3 regions of the Enterocloster sp. HCN-30185 genome follow, and region 2 is predicted to be linked to each of the others. Evidence: predicted binding sites of a transcription regulator. Region 2 holds the regulator's gene; each other region holds the start of a gene.
The links. The regulator Rex, encoded in region 2, represses fermentation and respiration genes when NADH is low (regulators of the CRP and FNR family bind a similar motif). The targets are predictions, from matches to a motif close to ATTGTTAANTANTTAACAAT.
Positions count from the first base shown of each region.

Region 1: rsxC (electron transport complex subunit RsxC) is a predicted target of Rex. The motif match lies at 2,886-2,905, and genes of this name have one in related genera.
Region 3: WKT10_RS01040 (acyl-CoA carboxylase subunit beta) is a predicted target of Rex. The motif match lies at 2,643-2,662, and genes of this name have one in related genera.

Region 1 is NZ_JBBKBT010000002.1:104,713-110,950, forward strand. Features, by position in the region: gene WKT10_RS02805 (DEAD/DEAH box helicase) at 1-2,116, shown strand, start outside; gene WKT10_RS02810 (flavodoxin family protein) at 2,153-2,779, shown strand; gene rsxC (electron transport complex subunit RsxC) at 3,046-4,371, shown strand; gene WKT10_RS02820 (RnfABCDGE type electron transport complex subunit D) at 4,387-5,328, shown strand; gene WKT10_RS02825 (FMN-binding protein) at 5,325-5,933, shown strand; gene rsxE (electron transport complex subunit RsxE) at 5,946-6,238, shown strand, end outside.
Region 2 is NZ_JBBKBT010000004.1:248,511-254,748, reverse strand. Features, by position in the region: gene WKT10_RS07025 (carbohydrate-binding domain-containing protein) at 1-1,039, shown strand, start outside; gene WKT10_RS07020 (hypothetical protein) at 1,346-1,576, opposite strand; gene abc-f (ribosomal protection-like ABC-F family protein) at 1,573-3,552, opposite strand; gene WKT10_RS07010 (redox-sensing transcriptional repressor Rex) at 3,728-4,393, shown strand; gene acpS (holo-ACP synthase) at 4,395-4,778, shown strand; gene WKT10_RS07000 (NAD(P)H-hydrate dehydratase) at 4,780-6,238, shown strand, end outside.
Region 3 is NZ_JBBKBT010000001.1:233,225-239,462, forward strand. Features, by position in the region: gene WKT10_RS01030 (biotin/lipoyl-containing protein) at 1-158, opposite strand, end outside; gene WKT10_RS01035 (OadG family protein) at 191-1,018, opposite strand; gene WKT10_RS01040 (acyl-CoA carboxylase subunit beta) at 1,036-2,487, opposite strand; gene WKT10_RS01045 (aspartate kinase) at 2,819-4,030, opposite strand; gene WKT10_RS01050 (carbohydrate ABC transporter permease) at 4,485-5,309, opposite strand; gene WKT10_RS01055 (carbohydrate ABC transporter permease) at 5,324-6,220, opposite strand.

The DNA of each region.
Region 1 (6,238 bases), on a different contig from region 2:
TTACTTTGAAGCAGGAGAAGATGGAACGCTCTATATGGAGCCATATCTGTCTTATGGAGAATACAGGTTTCATCCCATAGAAGATGAAGCGCTTCCCAGAACGGTCTGTCGGGATGTACCGGGGGAATTTAAGATCAGCCAGGTCATTGGAACGTATTTTAAATGCAAAAGCAGCACAGACGGACGTTTGGTGATCCGCAAGGATGAGGATGCCCTGTATCGTCTGCTGGGTACCGGGATGGATGAATTTAAGGCTCTGGGAGAGGTTTATCTGGCAGAAAATATGAAAAACTGGAGAGTGATCCGAACACCAGGGATAAAAGCAGAGGTACGTCTGGCAGCCGGGTGGCTGGAGCTTACGGTGGATCCGGAAGAGTTTTCTGTGAAGGAACTGACAAAAATCCTGGAGGCCTACAGCCAGAAAAAGAAGTATTACCGTTTAAAAACAGGACAGTTTTTAGAGCTGGGAGAAGGGGGCATCTATACAGTGATGCGCCTGGCAAAGGAACTTGGCATAACGAAAAAAGAACTGGAAGCAGGACAGATCCGGCTCCCGTCCTATCGGGCTTTGTATGTGGATCATCTTTTAAAAGAGGGGTCAGGAGTGGCGCTTTACAGAGACCGGTTGTTTAAGGCTGTGATCCGGGGGATCCGTTCTGTAGAAGACAGCTCAGATCCGCTCCCTGAGGCTTTGGAAGGTGTGCTGAGAGAATACCAGAAAACGGGATATCGCTGGATGAAAACTCTGGATCAGTACGGGTTTGGCGGGATTTTAGCAGATGATATGGGGCTTGGAAAAACGCTTCAGACCATTGCTCTTTTGGAGGATGCCTACAGCCGGGGGGAGACGCTTCCCAGCCTTATTGTCTGTCCGGCTTCTTTGGTATATAATTGGGAATGTGAGATCAGGAGGTTTGCTCCGAAACGGCGCGTCTGGTCTTTGGCCGGCTCCAGTACGGCCAGAGGGGAACTGCTGCAGTCTGTAAGGGAAAATCCTTCGTTCTGCCAGATCCTGATCACATCCTACGATCTTTTAAAACGGGATATTTCTCTTTATCAGGACATCCGTTTCCGATTTCAGATTATTGACGAGGCCCAGTATATTAAAAATGCAGCCACACAGAGCGCTCGTGCGGTAAAGGCAGTCAGCGCACAGTCACGGTTTGCGCTTACGGGGACGCCGGTGGAAAACAGGCTGGGAGAGCTGTGGAGCATTTTTGATTACCTGATGCCAGGCTTTTTATTTGGTCCGTCGGTTTTTCATAAAGAGTATGAGGTGGCGGTTTTAAGAGATCAGGATCAGGAGGCGCTTTTGAAGCTGAAGCGGCTGATTGGTCCCTTTGTGCTGCGCCGTGTGAAAAAGGATGTATTAAAAGAGCTTCCTGATAAGATCGAGCAGGTGGTATATTCCCATCTGGAGGGAGAGCAGAGGATGCTTTATGTGGCTAAAGCCCTGGAACTGAAACGTACATTTTCTCAGGATATGCCGGGAAATGGGGCAAAGCTTCAGATCCTTTCCGGTCTTATGCGCCTGCGGCAGATCTGCTGCGATCCCGGATTGTGCCTGGAGGGATGGAGATCCGGTTCAGCTAAGCTGGAAACCTGTATGGATCTGATCCGGCGGGGAACAGAGGGAGAACATAAAATCCTTCTTTTTTCTCAGTTTACCTCTATGCTGGAGCGGATCAGCCGCCGGCTGGAAAAAGAAGGGATTGAGAGTATCTGTTTAACAGGAGCCGTGCCGAAGGAAGAGCGATTAAAGCTGGTGGAGCGGTTTTCAAAGGAGAATGTTCCTGTTTTTCTCATCAGCCTCAAGGCAGGAGGAACGGGGTTAAACCTTACAGCAGCGGATATTGTGATCCATTATGATCCCTGGTGGAATGTGGCCGCCCAGAACCAGGCCACAGACAGGGCTCACCGCATTGGCCAGGAAAAACAGGTCACAGTTTACCGTCTGATTACCAAAGATACCATTGAGGAAAATATTTTAAACCTTCAGGAGGCAAAGAGAGCGCTGGCAGATCAGATTGTCACAGGGGAAGGGATTTCCCTGTCTGATCTTACCGCAAAAGAGCTTTTGGACTGTATCGGAGAGATATCAGAAGATTCTGTTTAAGAAGAAAATAAAAAATCAAGCAGGAGGATATAGAATATGAAAGTATTGATGTTAAACGGAAGCCCGCACAAAGAGGGATGCACATGGAGAGCGCTGTGTGAGATTGCAAAGGAACTGGAAAAGGAAGGAATTGAGTCTGAAATTCTTCACATTGGCGGACAGCAGGTATGGGGCTGCATGGGCTGCGGAGCCTGCGGCACACTGGGAAAATGTGTCCATGATGAGGATCTGGTAAATACGGCAGTCGCTAAGATGAAGGAATGCGACGGTCTGATCGTTGGCTCTCCGGTTCATTATGCATCTGCCAGCGGAGCCATAACCTCCTTTTTAGACCGTTTCTTCTACTGCGGCGGAAGCGCTGCAGCTCATAAGCCGGGAGCGGCCATCGCCTCCGCTAGAAGAGCAGGAACCACAGCAACTCTGGATCAGTTAAATAAATATTTTACCTTTAATCAGATGCCGGTGGTTTCATCCCAGTATTGGAACATGGTCCATGGAAGAAGTGCAGAGGAAACCGTTCAGGACGAGGAAGGGATGCAGATCATGCGTACCCTTGGCCGGAATATGGCCTGGCTTTTAAAGTGCATTGAGGCCGGAAGAAAGGCTGGAATTACGGTTCCTGAGGCGGAACCGGAGAAAAAGCGCACCAGCTTTATCCGTTAAATATCTGAGACGAAAGATGTCACAGCCGTAGATTGGAATGCAGCAGAGCGAAATAGTTCTGCTGCATTTTTTGGATTAAAGTGAACAAATTAGAAAACAATGCTTAATTGATAAAAAATAAACAAAATAATTAAAAATTTAACGATTGGTTTACATATTGTATACACGCTTTATTTATGCTATACTGATAAGGCTGTGAAAGATCTATAAAAAATGTGAAAGATTCACAAAAAAGAGAAAATGTACAAGAAAGAAGGGAAAAATCTATGGGTCTGGCGACTTTTAAAGGCGGTATCCATCCGTATGAAGGAAAAGAACTGTCTGAAAGCAAACCGATTCAGGTCCTGCTTCCAAAGGGCGAACTGGTTTATCCTATGTCTCAGCACATAGGTGCTCCTGCAAAACCGCTGGTTGCAAAAGGCGACCGGGTTTTAGCGGGGCAGAAGATCGGAGAGGCAGGCGGATTTATTTCTGCAAATGTAATCTGCTCCGTGTCCGGTACAGTAAAGGCCATCGAGCCGAGACGGACGGCCAACGGCGCTATGGTTCCGTCTGTGATCGTTGAAAATGACGGAGCCTATGAGACGGTAGAGGGGCTGGGAGAGAACAGAAATCCGGGGACACTGTCAAAAGAAGAGATCCGTTCCATTGTCAAGGAAGCAGGCATCGTGGGACTGGGCGGCGCAGGCTTCCCGACTCATGTAAAGCTTACCCCAAAGGACGAGAACGCCATTGATTACGTCATTGTAAACGGAGCGGAGTGCGAGCCTTATCTGACCAGCGACTACCGTCTGATGGTAGAGGAGCCGGAGAAGTTAGTAGGAGGCTTAAAGGTCATCCTTCAGCTCTTTGACAATGCCAAAGGCGTGATCGCGGTGGAGAACAATAAGCCGGAGGCCATTAAAAAGCTGGAAGAGCTTGTAAAGGATGAGCCAAGGATTACCGTATGTCCTCTGCTTACCAAGTATCCTCAGGGCGGTGAGCGTTCCATTATCTATGCAGTAACCGGAAGAAAGGTAAATTCCTCTATGCTTCCTGCCGATGCAGGCTGCATTGTAGATAATGTAGATACAGTTATTTCTATTTATATGGCGGTATGCAAGAGCACGCCTCTGATGCGCAAGATCATCACCATTACCGGCGATGCGGTCAATACGCCCTGCAACTTCAATGTAAAGCTGGGAACCAATTATCAGGAGCTCATCGAGGCTGCAGGCGGCTTTAAGGAGGAGCCGGAGAAGATTATTTCCGGAGGTCCCATGATGGGACAGGCACTCTTTACCGTGGATATCCCTGTAAGCAAAACTTCCTCTGCGCTGACCTGTTTTACAAAGGATCAGGTATCTGCCCTGGAGCCTACGGCCTGCATCCGCTGCGGCCGCTGCGTAAGCGTATGTCCAAGCCGCATTGTTCCTGTGATGATGATGCAGGCAGCTTTGAGAAATGACTGTGAGCGTTTTGAGAAGGTCAACGGCATGGAGTGTATGGAGTGCGGAAGCTGCACCTATATCTGTCCGGCCAGACGTCCTCTGACTCAGGCCTTTAAGGAAATGAGAAAGACCGTTGCGGCAAACCGCAGGAAGAAAGGGTAGGAGGGTACAAAAGTCATGAATAAATTATTAAATGTATCTTCATCTCCTCATGTGAGATGCAGCGTGGATACACAGAGCCTGATGCTGGACGTGGCCATCGCCATGCTTCCCGCGGCAGCCTTTGGCGTATACAACTTTGGCTTTCATGCGCTGTTTGTGATACTGGCAACTGTAGCTGCCTGTATTGCAAGCGAATATGTATATGAGAAGCTGATGCACCGTCCCATTACCATTATGGACGGCAGCGCCCTGGTAACGGGTATGATCCTGGCGCTGAATATGCCTCCGGAGATTCCGGTTTGGATTCCTGTGATCGGCGGTATTTTTGCGATCGTCGTAGTAAAGCAGCTGTACGGCGGCCTGGGACAGAACTTCATGAACCCGGCTCTGGCAGCAAGATGCTTTCTCCTGATCTCCTTTGCGGGCCATATGAATAATTTCTCATCCGCAAAGCTGGGCTTTGACAGCGTCTCAGGAGCCACTCCTTTAGCCTCCATGCGGGCAGGGGGAAGCGTGGATCTGGCCGCTATGGTTGTAGGACGGATTCCCGGAACCATCGGTGAGGTTTCTGTGATCGCACTTTTGATCGGCGGCATCTACCTGATCGTAAAGAAAGTCATCAGCTGGAAGATTCCTGTGACATACATAGCTACCCTGGCTGTATTTGTATTTATCTTTGGCGGCCTTGACGCCAATTATGTGCTTGCCCAGGTATGCGGCGGCGGTCTGATCTTCGGAGCGTTCTTTATGGCGACCGATTATGTTACCAGCCCCATTACACCTATGGGACAGATCGTATTCGGAATCATGCTGGGACTTTTAACCGGTATCTTCCGTCTGTGGGGCGCTTCTCCTGAGGGCGTTTCCTACGCTATCATCCTATGCAACCTTTTCGTGCCCATGATCGAGCGCGTGACCCTTCCAAAAGCATTCGGAAAGGAGGCTAAAAAGGCATGAAAGGAATTATGAAAGATGCATTTCTTCTCTTTGTCATCACACTGGTAGCAGGCGCCTGTCTGGGTGCAGTCCACGAGGTGACCTTAGAGCCTATCGCAAAGGCCCAGCTGGCAGCCAATACAGCTACCTACAAGGAGGTATTTCCTGAGGCGGCTTCCTTTGAACAGACCGATGAGTTAAAGGCAGCAGTAGAGGCCGGAGCAGCCCAGATTGCAGAGCAGGGCTTTGGAAACGTATCCATTGACGCAGCCCAGGAGGCTCTGGCTGAGGACGGAACTCTGCTTGGCTACCTGATTACCGCAAGCTCCAATGACGGTTACAATGGCCTGGTGCAGATCTCGGCAGGCATTACTGCGGAGGGAACGCTGACAGGTATCGGCTTTTTAAGCATCAGCGAGACTCCTGGTCTTGGCATGAAGGCTTCAGAGCCGGAGTTTAAGGGCCAGTTTACAGGAAAGGCAGCCCAGACTCTGGAGGTAACAAAAACAGCGCCTTCGGCTGACAACCAGATTCAGGCCATCAGCGGCGCAACTTATACATCCAATGCAGTAACCGGAGCGGCAAATGCGGCCATCTATTTTGTAGAAAACTGCATCGGAGAGTAGGAGGCGTAAGAGATGAATAAATATACGGAACGAATTTATAACGGCGTATGGAAGGAAAACCCCATCTTAATCCAGATGCTGGGCCTTTGTCCTACGTTAGCAGTAACCACCTCCGCTACCAACGGTGCGGGTATGGGACTTTCCACCACGGCGGTTCTGGTTGCGGCAAATATTGTGATCTCCGCCCTGAGAAATATTATTCCCGCCCGTGTGCGGCTTCCAGGCGAGATCGTAGTGGTAGCTTCTCTGGTTACCATTGTAGATATGCTGATGGAAGGCTTTACCCCTTCCCTTTACAGTGCTCT
Region 2 (6,238 bases):
AGAAGAAAAAAACAGTCTGGAACAACACAAACAGGAGGAGCAGGAAAAAAGTGCGAAAGGTATAAAGGCCGGAGCACAAATGCTTTTGAAAGAGGGAACGTATTGTTTGGATACAGAAGATGATTCAATCCACTCTAATGGAGATGTTTTTATCACCGGAGGAGATTACACTCTGTCTTCCAGAGATGATGGAATCCATGCAGATGACGGAGCTGCCATTTCCGGAGGCAGTATTAAGATTTCAGAAAGCTACGAAGGAATAGAAGGTTTGACGATCGATATTACAGGAGGACAGATCGATATTACAGCATCTGACGACGGTGTGAATGCTGCCGGAGGCAGAGACGGAAGCAGTATGGAAAAAGGACAAGATCCGTTTGTATCTATGGAAGGAGCCTATATTTCAATTTCAGGCGGCAGTCTGAGAATCAACGCGTCAGGAGATGGGATTGATTCAAATGGAGATCTTATGATTTCCGGTGGAGAAACCTATTTATCCGGACCGGTCAATGGTGGAAATAGTTCATTGGATTATAATGGAAAAGCAGTGGTCACAGGAGGAATTTTTGCTTCATCAGGCGCATCCGGTATGGCACAAAACTTTGATCTATCTTCTACCCAGGGGATAATAATGGTTACTTTGAATCCGCAGGAAGCCGGAACGCAGATCGCCCTGAAAAACAGTGACGGCACAGAGCTTTTATCCTGGAAAGCAGAAAAAGAATATTCATCTGTCCTCATTAGCAGCCCGGATATCAGACAGGGAGAAAGCTATTCATTAACAGCCGGTACGGAGGAGAAAATGATTACTATGGACAGTCTTGTTTACGGCGCCGATATTCCTGAAAATGGAAAGGCTCCCGTTGGCAGTGAGACTCCTAAAGGCGGTAGGGGGCCTGAGAACGGCGAAGTTCCCACAGGCGGGAGAGCGCCCATGGAAAGGGAACCAGCGGAGAATGGTAAAAGACCCGGAGAAATGGACAATAAACCGGGAATGGGAGAAAAACCCGATAATGAAAATAAAAAAGAAATCCAGTAAATGTGTGGGATGTATAGTTGACACAGGAAGAATATTACGGTAGCCTTCTGAAAAAATGAAAGAAATATTTAGAGCAGCTGGCAGGACAATACCCTGTCCGTGAAACAGAAGATGGTATTCATCCGATGGGGAAGCAGCCATTAAGGGGATTTCATAGAGAAAAAAATTAGTAAGATTTACACGGAATGAACTGCAGAGGTTGACAGCAGAAATTCAGATCCTATCGTAAAAAAGGAAACTGCGGTCATTTTCATGACCGCAGCCTATGAAGACATACTCCCGGGAGGTTCCCGCTTTATCAATAACCTACAATGTTTTTTTTCGTTCATCCTCTTCCTGACCTGGATCGTCCCCATGCTTTAATACCCTTGCCATCAGCGCCATAGCATAAAACAGGACGGAAAAGAAGAGGATCGAAAAAGCCACAGCCATCAGTGTATTTTTGGAAGCCCCGGTAAGAGCCAGAATAAAAAACAGGAGAACAAGCCCTGCAAGGAGAAGGACTCCAAGAAGAGCCAGAATACGTTTTAATTTCATTCCTCTGCCAGCGCCTCCCATAATTCGTAAAGTTTTTCCAGTTTTTCACTGATGGAATCCTTTTCTTTGTTCAGCTCCATCAGTCTGGACACATCGGTATAGACTTCTTCCAACGCCAGCAGCTCATTGATCTCGCTGTCTCTTGTTTCTAACTGGTGGATGGCGTCTTCGGTCTTTTTAAGTTCATTCTGACGTTTGCGGATCCTGGCCTGCTCTTCCTTCTGAGCCTTCCAGTCAAGCTTGGCCCCTGTATCTGAAGCAGAAGAGGAGGCAGCGGTACCGGAAGAAGCTCCCGTTCCGGCATCAGCCGGACGGCCTAAAGCTGATTTTGGAGCCTCAGAGCCTCGTCCTGCAAAAAATGCAGCCTCCACATCCTCCTTTTTCTCCAGATAATAATCATAATTGCCAATATAATTTATAAAGGACTGTCCGGTCAGATCCAGAATCCGGGTAGCGGTGCGGTTGATGAAATAGCGGTCATGGGACACGTAAAGCACCGTTCCTGTATATCGGTTTAATGCACTTTCCAGAATCTCCTTTGAGGTAATGTCCAGATGGTTGGTGGGCTCGTCAAGGAGCAGGAAATTGGCGTCAGAAAGCATAAGCTTTGCAAGTGAAACGCGGCCCCGTTCGCCGCCGCTTAAATCCTTGATCAGCTTAAACACATCATCACCGGTAAAGAGGAAAGAAGCAAGGGTATTGCGGATCTGAGTGTTGTTCATATTGGGATAGGTATCCTGGATTTCCTGAAACAGGGTTTTATCCATGTGGAGGACCTGATGCTCCTGATCGTAGTAGCCGATATGAACCTTGGCGCCCAGGCGGATTTCTCCGGCATCAGCAGGGATCAGGCCGTTTATGATCTTAAGAAGCGTGGTCTTTCCGGTACCGTTATTTCCGATAACCGCAATCCGTTCCCCACGTTTGATTTCAAAGCTGCCATGTGTAAATAATGTCTGAGTATCAAAGGACTTGCTTAAGTCTGTGACGGTGAGTACATCATTTCCGCTGACTACGTCCGGTTCCAGACGGATATCCATGGAATCGTTGATTTCCACTGGCTTTTCCAGACGCTCGATTTTATCCAGCATCTTTTCCCGGCTTTCTGCCCTTCGGATGGATTTTTCACGGTTAAATGATTTTAATTTGGCAATGACCGCTTCCTGATGGCGGATTTCCTGCTGCTGATTTAAGTAAGCACGGATCTGTGCGTCTCTGAGCATGGCTTTTTTATCGCTGTAGGCGGAGTAATTGCCGGAAAAAACAGTGGCGGTGCCATTGTCCAGCTCGATGACCTTTGTAACCACACGGTCCAGGAAATACCGGTCGTGGGCCACGATGATCACGCTTCCTGAATAGCCCTTTAAATAGGTTTCCAGCCATGCAATAGACTCCATATCCAGATGGTTGGTGGGCTCGTCCAGAAGCAGGATATCGGGTTTGGTTAAGAGAAGCTTGCCTAAGGATACACGGGTTTTCTGGCCGCCGGAGAGCGCCTGGATGGGCTTTGAAAATTCATCCTCTGAAAATCCCAGACCCTTTAATACCCCCGTAATTTCACTGCGGCAGGCGTAGCCGTTTTCCAGCTCGAACGCGTGGTTTAAGCGGCTGTATTCGGAAAGCATAGCCTCCAGTTCTTCACCGGAGGCAGATTTCATGGACTGTTCAAGGTTTCGTAGACGCTCCTCCATTTCAAGGATAGGCCGCTTTACCTCTAAAAGAGCGTCATAAATGGTCTCAGCGCCCTCCAGATCCTGATGCTGGGCCAGATATCCGATGGAAGCGCCCTTGGCCCAGGTTACACTTCCCTCATCTGGTGCCAGATCACCGATGATGATCTTTAAAAGAGTGGATTTTCCCGCGCCGTTAATCCCTACGACAGCGGCTTTTTCATGTTCCTCTATATGAAATGAGACCCGTTTGAGGATATGGTTATCTCCAAAGGACCGGCTGATGTTGCTGCATGACAGGATCATTTCAAAACTCCTTTTTTAGCATAAATTCTATGTTTTTTGCATAATATGCACCAATCAGTATAATATAGGAACATATTTTTTTCAAGAACATCCTGAAAGTGATTTGACATTTTTTTAACGCCCGATTATAATAGAAAGCATTAGATTGAATCATATAAGGAGAGGGTGGCACAGGATGGAACGCAAGGAAATATCGAAAGCGGTTATTTCGAGACTGCCCCGCTATTACCGCTATCTGGGGGAGCTGATTGAAGAAGGAGTGGAGCGTATCTCTTCCAATGAACTGAGCAACCGCATGAAGGTTACAGCTTCTCAGATCCGCCAGGATCTGAATAATTTCGGCGGCTTCGGACAGCAGGGCTATGGCTATAATGTAAAATATCTGTACTCGGAAATTGCAAAGATTCTGGGAATCGACCAGCAGCACAATCTGATCATCATCGGAGCCGGAAATCTGGGACAGGCAATCGCCAATTATACAAATTTTGAACGGAGAGGTTTTGTGATCAAAGGGATGTTTGATATCAATCCCAAGCTGATCGGTCTGGTGATCCGCGGGATTGAAATCCGGTCCGTGGACGATCTGGAAAGCTTTATAAAAGAGAATGAGATCCAGATCGCGGCTCTTACCATACCAAAGACAAAGGCTCCCGAGATTGCGGATCGTCTGGTAGCAGCAGGAATCAAGGCAATCTGGAATTTCGCCCATACGGATCTTGTTGTACCGGAGGATGTAGTTGTGGAAAATGTGCATCTGTCTGAAAGTCTGATGCGGCTGTCCTACCGGGTATGCAGTATGCTGGACCGGGATGAAAAAAACGAACGCACAGGAAGCAAGTAGGATGATACTGGGAGTTGGAACCGATCTGATCGAAATAAAGCGCATGGAAAAGGCCTGCAGGAGGCCTCATTTTGTCGCTCGCACATTTACGGAGACGGAAAGCCGGCAAGCGAAGGGGTCTGCCTCTAAGCTGGCCGGCTCTTTTGCTGTGAAGGAGGCCGTGGCAAAGATGTTCGGCACCGGGTTCCGGGGATTTATGCCCGGAGATATCGAGGTGCTTCGGGATGAGCTTGGAAAACCCTATGTCAATCTTTACGGCGGCGCTAAAAAGCGATCTGAGGAAATGGGGCTGACACAGATCCATGTGTCTATCTCCAATACAGAGGATTTTGCCATGGCATTTGCAGTGGGCGAAAAGGAAACGTCCGCAGAGAGGAGAACATGATATGAGAACCCTTCTGACAGGTAGAAAGATGAAAGCAGTGGATCATTACACCATCCATGAGGTCGGGATTCCTTCCCTGGTTTTAATGGAGCGGGCAGCTTTGGCGGTCGCAGACTGCGCATTAAAGGCAGCCCGAGCATTTGCCGCACACAGTCCGGTCTGGGCGCTGTGCGGTGTGGGAAATAATGGAGCGGATGCAGCGGCGGCAGCCCGGATGGTTTATTTAAAAGGACTTCCTGCAGTTATTTTTCTGGCCAGTTCAGAGGAAAAGGCGACAGAAGAATTAAAGCTCCAGCTTTCCATTGCCAGGAAGCTGGGGATACCTGTAAAAAAATGGGAACTTATGAAAGAGGAAGCAGAAAACTGCGGGATTCTTTTCGACGGCCTTTTCGGTGTGGGATTAAGCCGGGAAATCCAGGGAGAATACAGAGCCTGTATGGAGCTTGCAGCAGAGATTCTTAAAGGGAATGGAAAAACAAAGCCATGGTGCATTGCTGTCGATATTCCTTCCGGGATCCATTCCGGTACGGGAGCGGTGATGGGGATTGCTCTGAAAGCAGATGAAACCGTAGCCTTTGGCTGGGAGAAGATTGGAACTGCCGTATATCCGGGAAGGGACTATGCGGGAAATGTTACGGTTGCAGACATCGGTTTTCCTGAGGAGGCCTTAAGGGCAGAGCCGGAAGAGGAGGATCCGATCTCTATGGCGTATGCCTGCGAGGAAAGCGATTTAAACCGGGTACCGGAGCGGAAAGCCTATTCAAATAAAGGGACCTTTGGCCGCGTGCTGATCGCAGCAGGCTCTAAAAACATGAGCGGAGCAGCTTATCTTAGCGCTCTTGGAGCCTACAGGGCCGGAGCTGGACTTGTAAAAATCCTGACCGTGGAAGAAAACAGGACGGTTTTACAGACCCTTCTTCCGGAAGCCATTATTTCTTCTTATCGTCCGGAAGAGCTTTTAGGCGGGAGAGAGGATTTTAAGGAACGGATCGAGGCTGAGATGAACTGGGCAGATGTGGTGGTTTTAGGCCCTGGTCTTGGAAGCGAGCCTTATGTGGAATATCTGGTAGAGGATATCCTTACAAGCGCCTTTGTGCCTGTGATCATTGATGCGGACGGCTTAAATACCATTGCATCTCACCCCTATCTGACCTCCTACTATACGGAAAATATTGTGATCACTCCCCATTTGGGGGAAATGGCGCGGCTTACAAGCCAGAAAATCAGTGAAATTCAGGCCGATCTTCCGGCTGCGGCATTTTCCTATGCATCCCACTACGGGATTACCTGCGTTCTTAAAGATGCGGCAGCCGTGACCGCAGGAAAAGAGGGGACTTTATATATCAATACCAGCGGAAGCAGCGCTATGGCAAAGGCCGGATCCGGAGATGTGCTTACCGGCATCCTGGCCGGGCTGATGGCCCTGGGAATGGAGGAAGAGGAAGCAGCCGCTTTGGGCG
Region 3 (6,238 bases), on a different contig from region 2:
GCAGGAGCTGGTGCCGGTGCGGCAGCGGGAGCTGGTGCCGGTGCAGGTACGGGGGCTGCGGGAGCCGGTGCGGCTGCAAAAGCGGCTGGTGCGGCTGCGCCTTCTTCAACGGTTACTGCATATGCTTTTCCATTTACTGTAATGGTATATGTCTTCATGATCTGTTTCCTCCTTGATTTGAAATGAGTCTTTATCTTCTTCTGGAACTGCTTACGCGGCGGATGGAGCGTACCACCAGACCGTTGGGTGAAGTTCCCTCATAGGCCGCAATCGCTGCTGCCATCACTGCTACAAGCTCTGCATCATCTGCCAGCTCCGGTCCTGTTGTCTGTACAGCAGAAACTGCCGGTGCAGCAGAAACAGCCGGTACAGGAGCTTTCGCAGGTTCTGCCTTCTTATCAGCCGCTTTATTCTTCTGTCCTTCTTCCCATGCATGGATGAACTTAAAGCAGAAAATCAGAAGACTGATAAATACCAGTACACAGAATACGGTTCCAAGACCGATGAGCGTATATACGCTGGCCGTCCTTAACAGGCCTCCGATGGAGCTGTCCTCCTCAACGCCTGCAGACATATCGGTAAACTGAGCCTGGATCTGCTGTGTTGCCATATTCAGGTTCATAACATACTTTTTGGTTCCCTCTGCAAACTCTACAGGAAGGATCACCGTATAGCTTCCGTCCTCCAGAAGCACCACAGAGCCATCCTCAATATCAACACTGCGGAGAGCGCCCATCTCTTCCCGCACATCAAGCTGGGCCTGATAAAGCTCTGCAGAAACGGTATCTCCCTGAGACTGGGCCAGCTTGCCCTGGACTACCAGCTGTTCATCGGAAGCGCCCAGAGTCTGAGCTGCGGATAAAAGAAGGGACTGTCCCATGGCGTCTTCCACAGGCGTACCGTCCATGCTGATGGATAAGCTTTCTGTTTCCTCCTCTGTTTTAGAGCAGGCAGACAGACTTACCAGGCAGGCAGATACTAAAACTGCTGCTGCCATCCTTTTAAATAATCGTCTCATATACATGTCACCCCTCTTTAAACCGTGCCATGCTTCTTTGAAGGACGGTCCTCACTTTTTGTATAAAGCATATCAAATGCAGCTGCCAGCCTCTGGCGGGTTTCCTCTGCCTTGATGATATCGTCTGCATAGCCTCTTCTTGCGGCAGCCACTGCTCCGGACTGAGTCTTTGTATACTCGGCAGTCTTTTCGCTGATCAGAGCCACTGCATCATCAGAAGCCTCGATTTCCTTTGCATACATGATCTTAACCGCAGCCTCAGGCTCCATAGTGCCGATCACTGCATTTGGCCATGCATATACCAGGTCGGTTCCCAGGCTCTTGCTTCCCATGGTAAGGCCTGCGCTTCCCAGTGCCTTTCCGGTTACTACAGTCACCTTTGGAACAGTAGCGTCTGCATAAGCGTAGGTTAAGCGGGCTGCTGCTCTGGCGATTCGTCTTTCGCTGCACATCTTTGCTTTATAGCCGTTTACATTTGTGAGGGTCAGCAGAGGAATACTGAATGCGTCGCAGAAGCTGATCAGCTCCACTGCCTTGTCACAGCCCTTGCCGGATAAAGCAGCCTCAAACTCATCTGCCTTCTTTCCATCCTCATAACGCTCTGTGCGGTTTGCCACACAGCCCACAGTCACGCCATTTAAACGGATGAATGCAGTTACCATAGAAGGTTCATAATCCTTCTTTACTTCCATTACAAAATGATTATCAGAAATCATGGATAATACCTGGATAGGATCTCCCGCCAGACCTTCAATGCCGCTGCACATACGGTTTAAATCATCCTGGCAGTCCTCCTCGGAAAGATCCTCTTCGTTATTAGCAGGAAGAATGGATACCAGAGTACGGATCTGAGACAGAATGGATGCTTCATCACCGGTAAAATCAACAACGCCGGACTCCTTGCTCTGGAATGCAGCTGCCGCTGTATCACATTTTGCCTTATAATTGCCCTCTAATGCATTGGGAGCATTTACAAAGAGCTGCGCGGACTTCTCTTCCATAAAGGTAAAATCTGCCATTCCGGCTGCCACAGCCATTCCGCCGCCGCAGGTACCGAATACTGCCATGATCTGAGGGATCACACCAGATGCCATTGCCTGGCTTAAATACAGCTTTCCAAAGCCATCCAGCGCATCTGTTGCCTCCTGCAGACGCAGTCCGGCACAGTCTACCAGACCGATCACAGGTGCTCCCATCTTCATAGCCATGGAATAAATGCTGCAGATCTTCTTTGCATGCATCTCACCCATGGAGCCTCCCAGTACGGATGCATCCTGGCTGTATACATAAACCAGGCATCCTCCGATGGTGCCGTAGCCTGTAATCACACCGTCAGCCGGTGTTTCCTGCTCAGCCATGTTAAAGTCCGTGTTTCTGGCGGTGATATACGCGCCGACTTCAACAAAACTGTTCTCATCAAGCAGGGATGCAATACGGCTGCTTGCTGAAGTTTGTGCTGAATTACTCATTTTCCAGTCCTCCATCATTCTAAAGTTTACAATACTGGCTGGAACTGCAAAAAAATCCCCTTACAGTTCCGCATAAAAACAAAAATATTGCCATATATGATTATAATAAGATTTTTGTCAAATGACAAGACCCCAGAACCATGAAATTGCCTGTTTTCGATAAATTATTAACAAATTTTTTCAAAAAAACGGGCGCAGTCCCCATGCCTGCATCCAGAGAGTTCCTCTCGCTTTATGCAGGTACATGAAACAGCGCCCATTTTTTATCTTTCATACTGTATATTTTGACATTTTTCAGCAAAACACATCTGCATTTTCCATAAAAATACAATTACACCGTGAAAAACCGGTCATGAATGGCCTGTACCGCCTGATCTGCATCCCTACGGTCTACCAGCACAGAAATTTTGATCTCGCTGGTGGAAATCATATTGATATTGATCCCCGCATCATACAGCGCCTCAAAGAGCTTTGCAGCTACTCCCGGATTATTGATCATGCCTGCTCCTACAACAGAAACCTTAGCCACATCGCAGTTCGTCTCCAGACGGCTGTAGCGCAGCTCCTCTTTATGCTCCGTCAAAAGCTCTGCCGTTTTATTCAGATCCTTTTCTGCCACTGTAAAGCAGATATCCTTCCCTTCCTCATGGCCAATGCCCTGGAGAATAATATCCACATTTACATGATTTCTTGCCAACAGAGAGAACACCTTAAATGAGGTTCCGATCTCATTTGGCACGCCAATAAGGGCAATCCTCGCAATATCCTTATCCTTTGCCACGCTGCTGATATATGAACGCTCCATACGCTTTGCAACTCCCTTCACTTTTGTTCCCGGATGGCCTGTAAAGCTTGACAGAACCTCCATTTTTACATTGTACTTTCTTGCCAGCTCCACCGAACGGTTATGGAGCACCTGCGCTCCCAGCGTCGCCAGCTCCAGCATCTCATTATACGTCACCTCATCCAGCTTTCTGGCTCCTGCAACCTTTCTGGGATCTGCCGTGTAAACACCGTCCACATCCGTATAAATCTGGCACAGGTCGGCCCCCAGAACCGCAGCCAGAGCTACCGCAGAGGTATCCGAACCGCCCCGTCCCAAAGTGGTAATATTCTTGTTCCGGTCGATTCCCTGAAATCCTGTAACAATCACTATTTTCTTCTGATTCAGCTCCGCCTCAATGCGCTCCGTATCCACCTTTCGGATACGCGCATCTCCCGAAACCGTATTCGTGCTGATGCCGGACTGCCAGCCGGTAAGAGAAATCACCGGATATCCCAAAGCCTCAATCGCCATCGCACAGAGCGATACCGAAATCTGCTCTCCTGTAGACAAAAGCATATCCATCTCTCTGGCCGAAGCCTTTGGGTTAATCTCCTCTGCCTTCTGAATCAGATCATCTGTCGTATCCCCCTGGGCAGACAATACTGCCACCACCTGATTTCCCGCCTTATATGTCTCTGTAATGATCCTTGCAACATTGCGCAGCCGCTCCGTGTCAGCCACAGAGGTCCCGCCGAATTTCTGTACGATCAAACTCATATCTGTTTTCCTTCCTTAACCCCAAACCAGGGTAAATATAAAGAGCCATGGCCAAACGGCCACCGCCCCAACCTATACCATATTTTACTCATATGAACCCTTTTGTCAACTTGTTTCCTCTTTGAGTTTCCGCACTTTACACTGTGTTCTGGTGTCTGCAAAATACAGAAACTCAAGTTTTCCTCCCCGGAACACCTCCGCCGGGGATTGCGCCCCCTGTGCCAGCCTTCCCATGCCGATCTGCCAGGGCGACTTTGGAGGCCATTTAGAAAGACTTAGAGGCTGGAATTTTTCGTTAAGCTCCATATCAAACCTGTCTGAGCACGGCGAGTTTTTGATATGGAGCTTGCTTTTAGAAAAATTTCAGCCTCTTAGACTTTCTTATGACCGGAAACCGGAGCCATGGAAGACCGGCATGAGAAGGATGGTGCAGGGGGTGCAATCCCCTCTCCCATCACCCCTTGACCGCTCCCATGGTAATACCCTGAGTAAAGTAATTCTGGAACATCAGGAACACCGCAACAATGGGAACCGCCGCCAGAGCCGCACCCGCCATGATGACTCCGTAGTTGGTGGAGAACTCCTGCTGGAGTGTCGCCACGCCCAGAGAAATCGTCAGGTTCGTTCTGGAATTTAACATTACTAACTGCATGAAATAGTCATTCCATGTATTAATAAAGGTAAAGATCGCAAGCGCTCCCAGACCCGGCTTTACGATCGGCATAACAATGCTTGTAAAGGTACGGATTTCACCGCTTCCGTCGATCTTTGCAGCCTCCAAAAGCTCTGTAGGAACATTTTCACTGAACTGCTTCATGAGGAAGATACCAAAGGGCCAGCCGCACAAAGGAAGGATAACGGCCCATGGAGTATCATGGATCCCCATAAAGGAAACCAGCTTCATCAGCGGCACCAGGATTACCTGCTTTGGAAGGGCCATTGCGAATACAAAAATACTGAACAGCAGCTTATCGCCGTAAAAGCGCTTCTTTGCCAGCACATAACCGGCCATAGAGGCTGCCACACAGACGATGATCAGCGTTACACCGGCGATAAAGATACTGTTGATCAGCCACTGGAGCGCCGGGTTCTGAAACAGCTTCTCAAAGTTTTCCAAGGTCGGGTGGAGAGGGAACCATTCCGGAGGCAGCTTGATCGTAACCTTCTGGGATTTAAAGGCTCCCGTCAAAATCCAGTAGAAGGGGAAAATAAATACCACACTGAGAAGGAGCAGAAGCACCATAGAGGCGGCATCCAGAATTTTCACTTTATTTTTCATCTTCTCATCCCCCTTTAATATTCAACGTCGCTGCCCAATGCCTTAAACTGGACAAAGCTGATAAAACCAATGATCAATGCAAGTATTACGCCCATGGCATTGGCGTAGCCATATTCGAACTTCTTAAATGCTGTCTCATACAGATAGTACATGATAGTAGTCGTTCTGTAATTGGGTCCGCCGGAAGTAAGCAGCTGGATCAAAGAGAAGCACTGGAAGGAGTTAATGGTAGTGATCACCACGATATACAGTGTGGTGGGCAGAAGGCTGGGCCATTTGATCTTCCAGAATACCTGAAAATCATTGGCGCCGTCTACCTGAGCTGCTTCTACATAATCCTTGGGAACATTTCCCAGAGAAGCGATATAGAGAATAATGGGCTGTCCTACGCTGGTAGTGATCAGTATAATCAGAATGGCCCAGAGAGCATATCTTTTATCTCCCGTCCACATAATGTTCTTTTCAATCAGATCCAGTGATTTTAAGATCCAGTTTAAAATACCGTTTAAAGGGTCGTAGATCCATTTCCAGACAACTGTTACCGCTACAGTACCCGTAACCACAGGCAGGAAGAACACACATCGGAAGAAGGATCTTGTAAATGGATTCTTCTCGTAAGTCATGGCTGCTACAAAAAGCGCAAACAGTACAGTAATGGGAACGGAGCCTACTACCAGAAGCAGGGTGTTCACCAGGGATTTCTGCCATACAGGATCTGCAAACATAGTCATGTAATTAGACAGTCCTGTAAAGGTCATTCCCTTCATATTATAACGGAAAAAACTGGTAACTACGCCCATTCCCATGGGAACCAGCACAAACAGCACAAAAAACAGCATGGCCGGCAGCAGGAATGCATAGGAAACCAGCGTTTCCCTCATTCTGATCTTATTGATTTTCCTTGACTTCATGGCAGTTCTCTCCTTCTA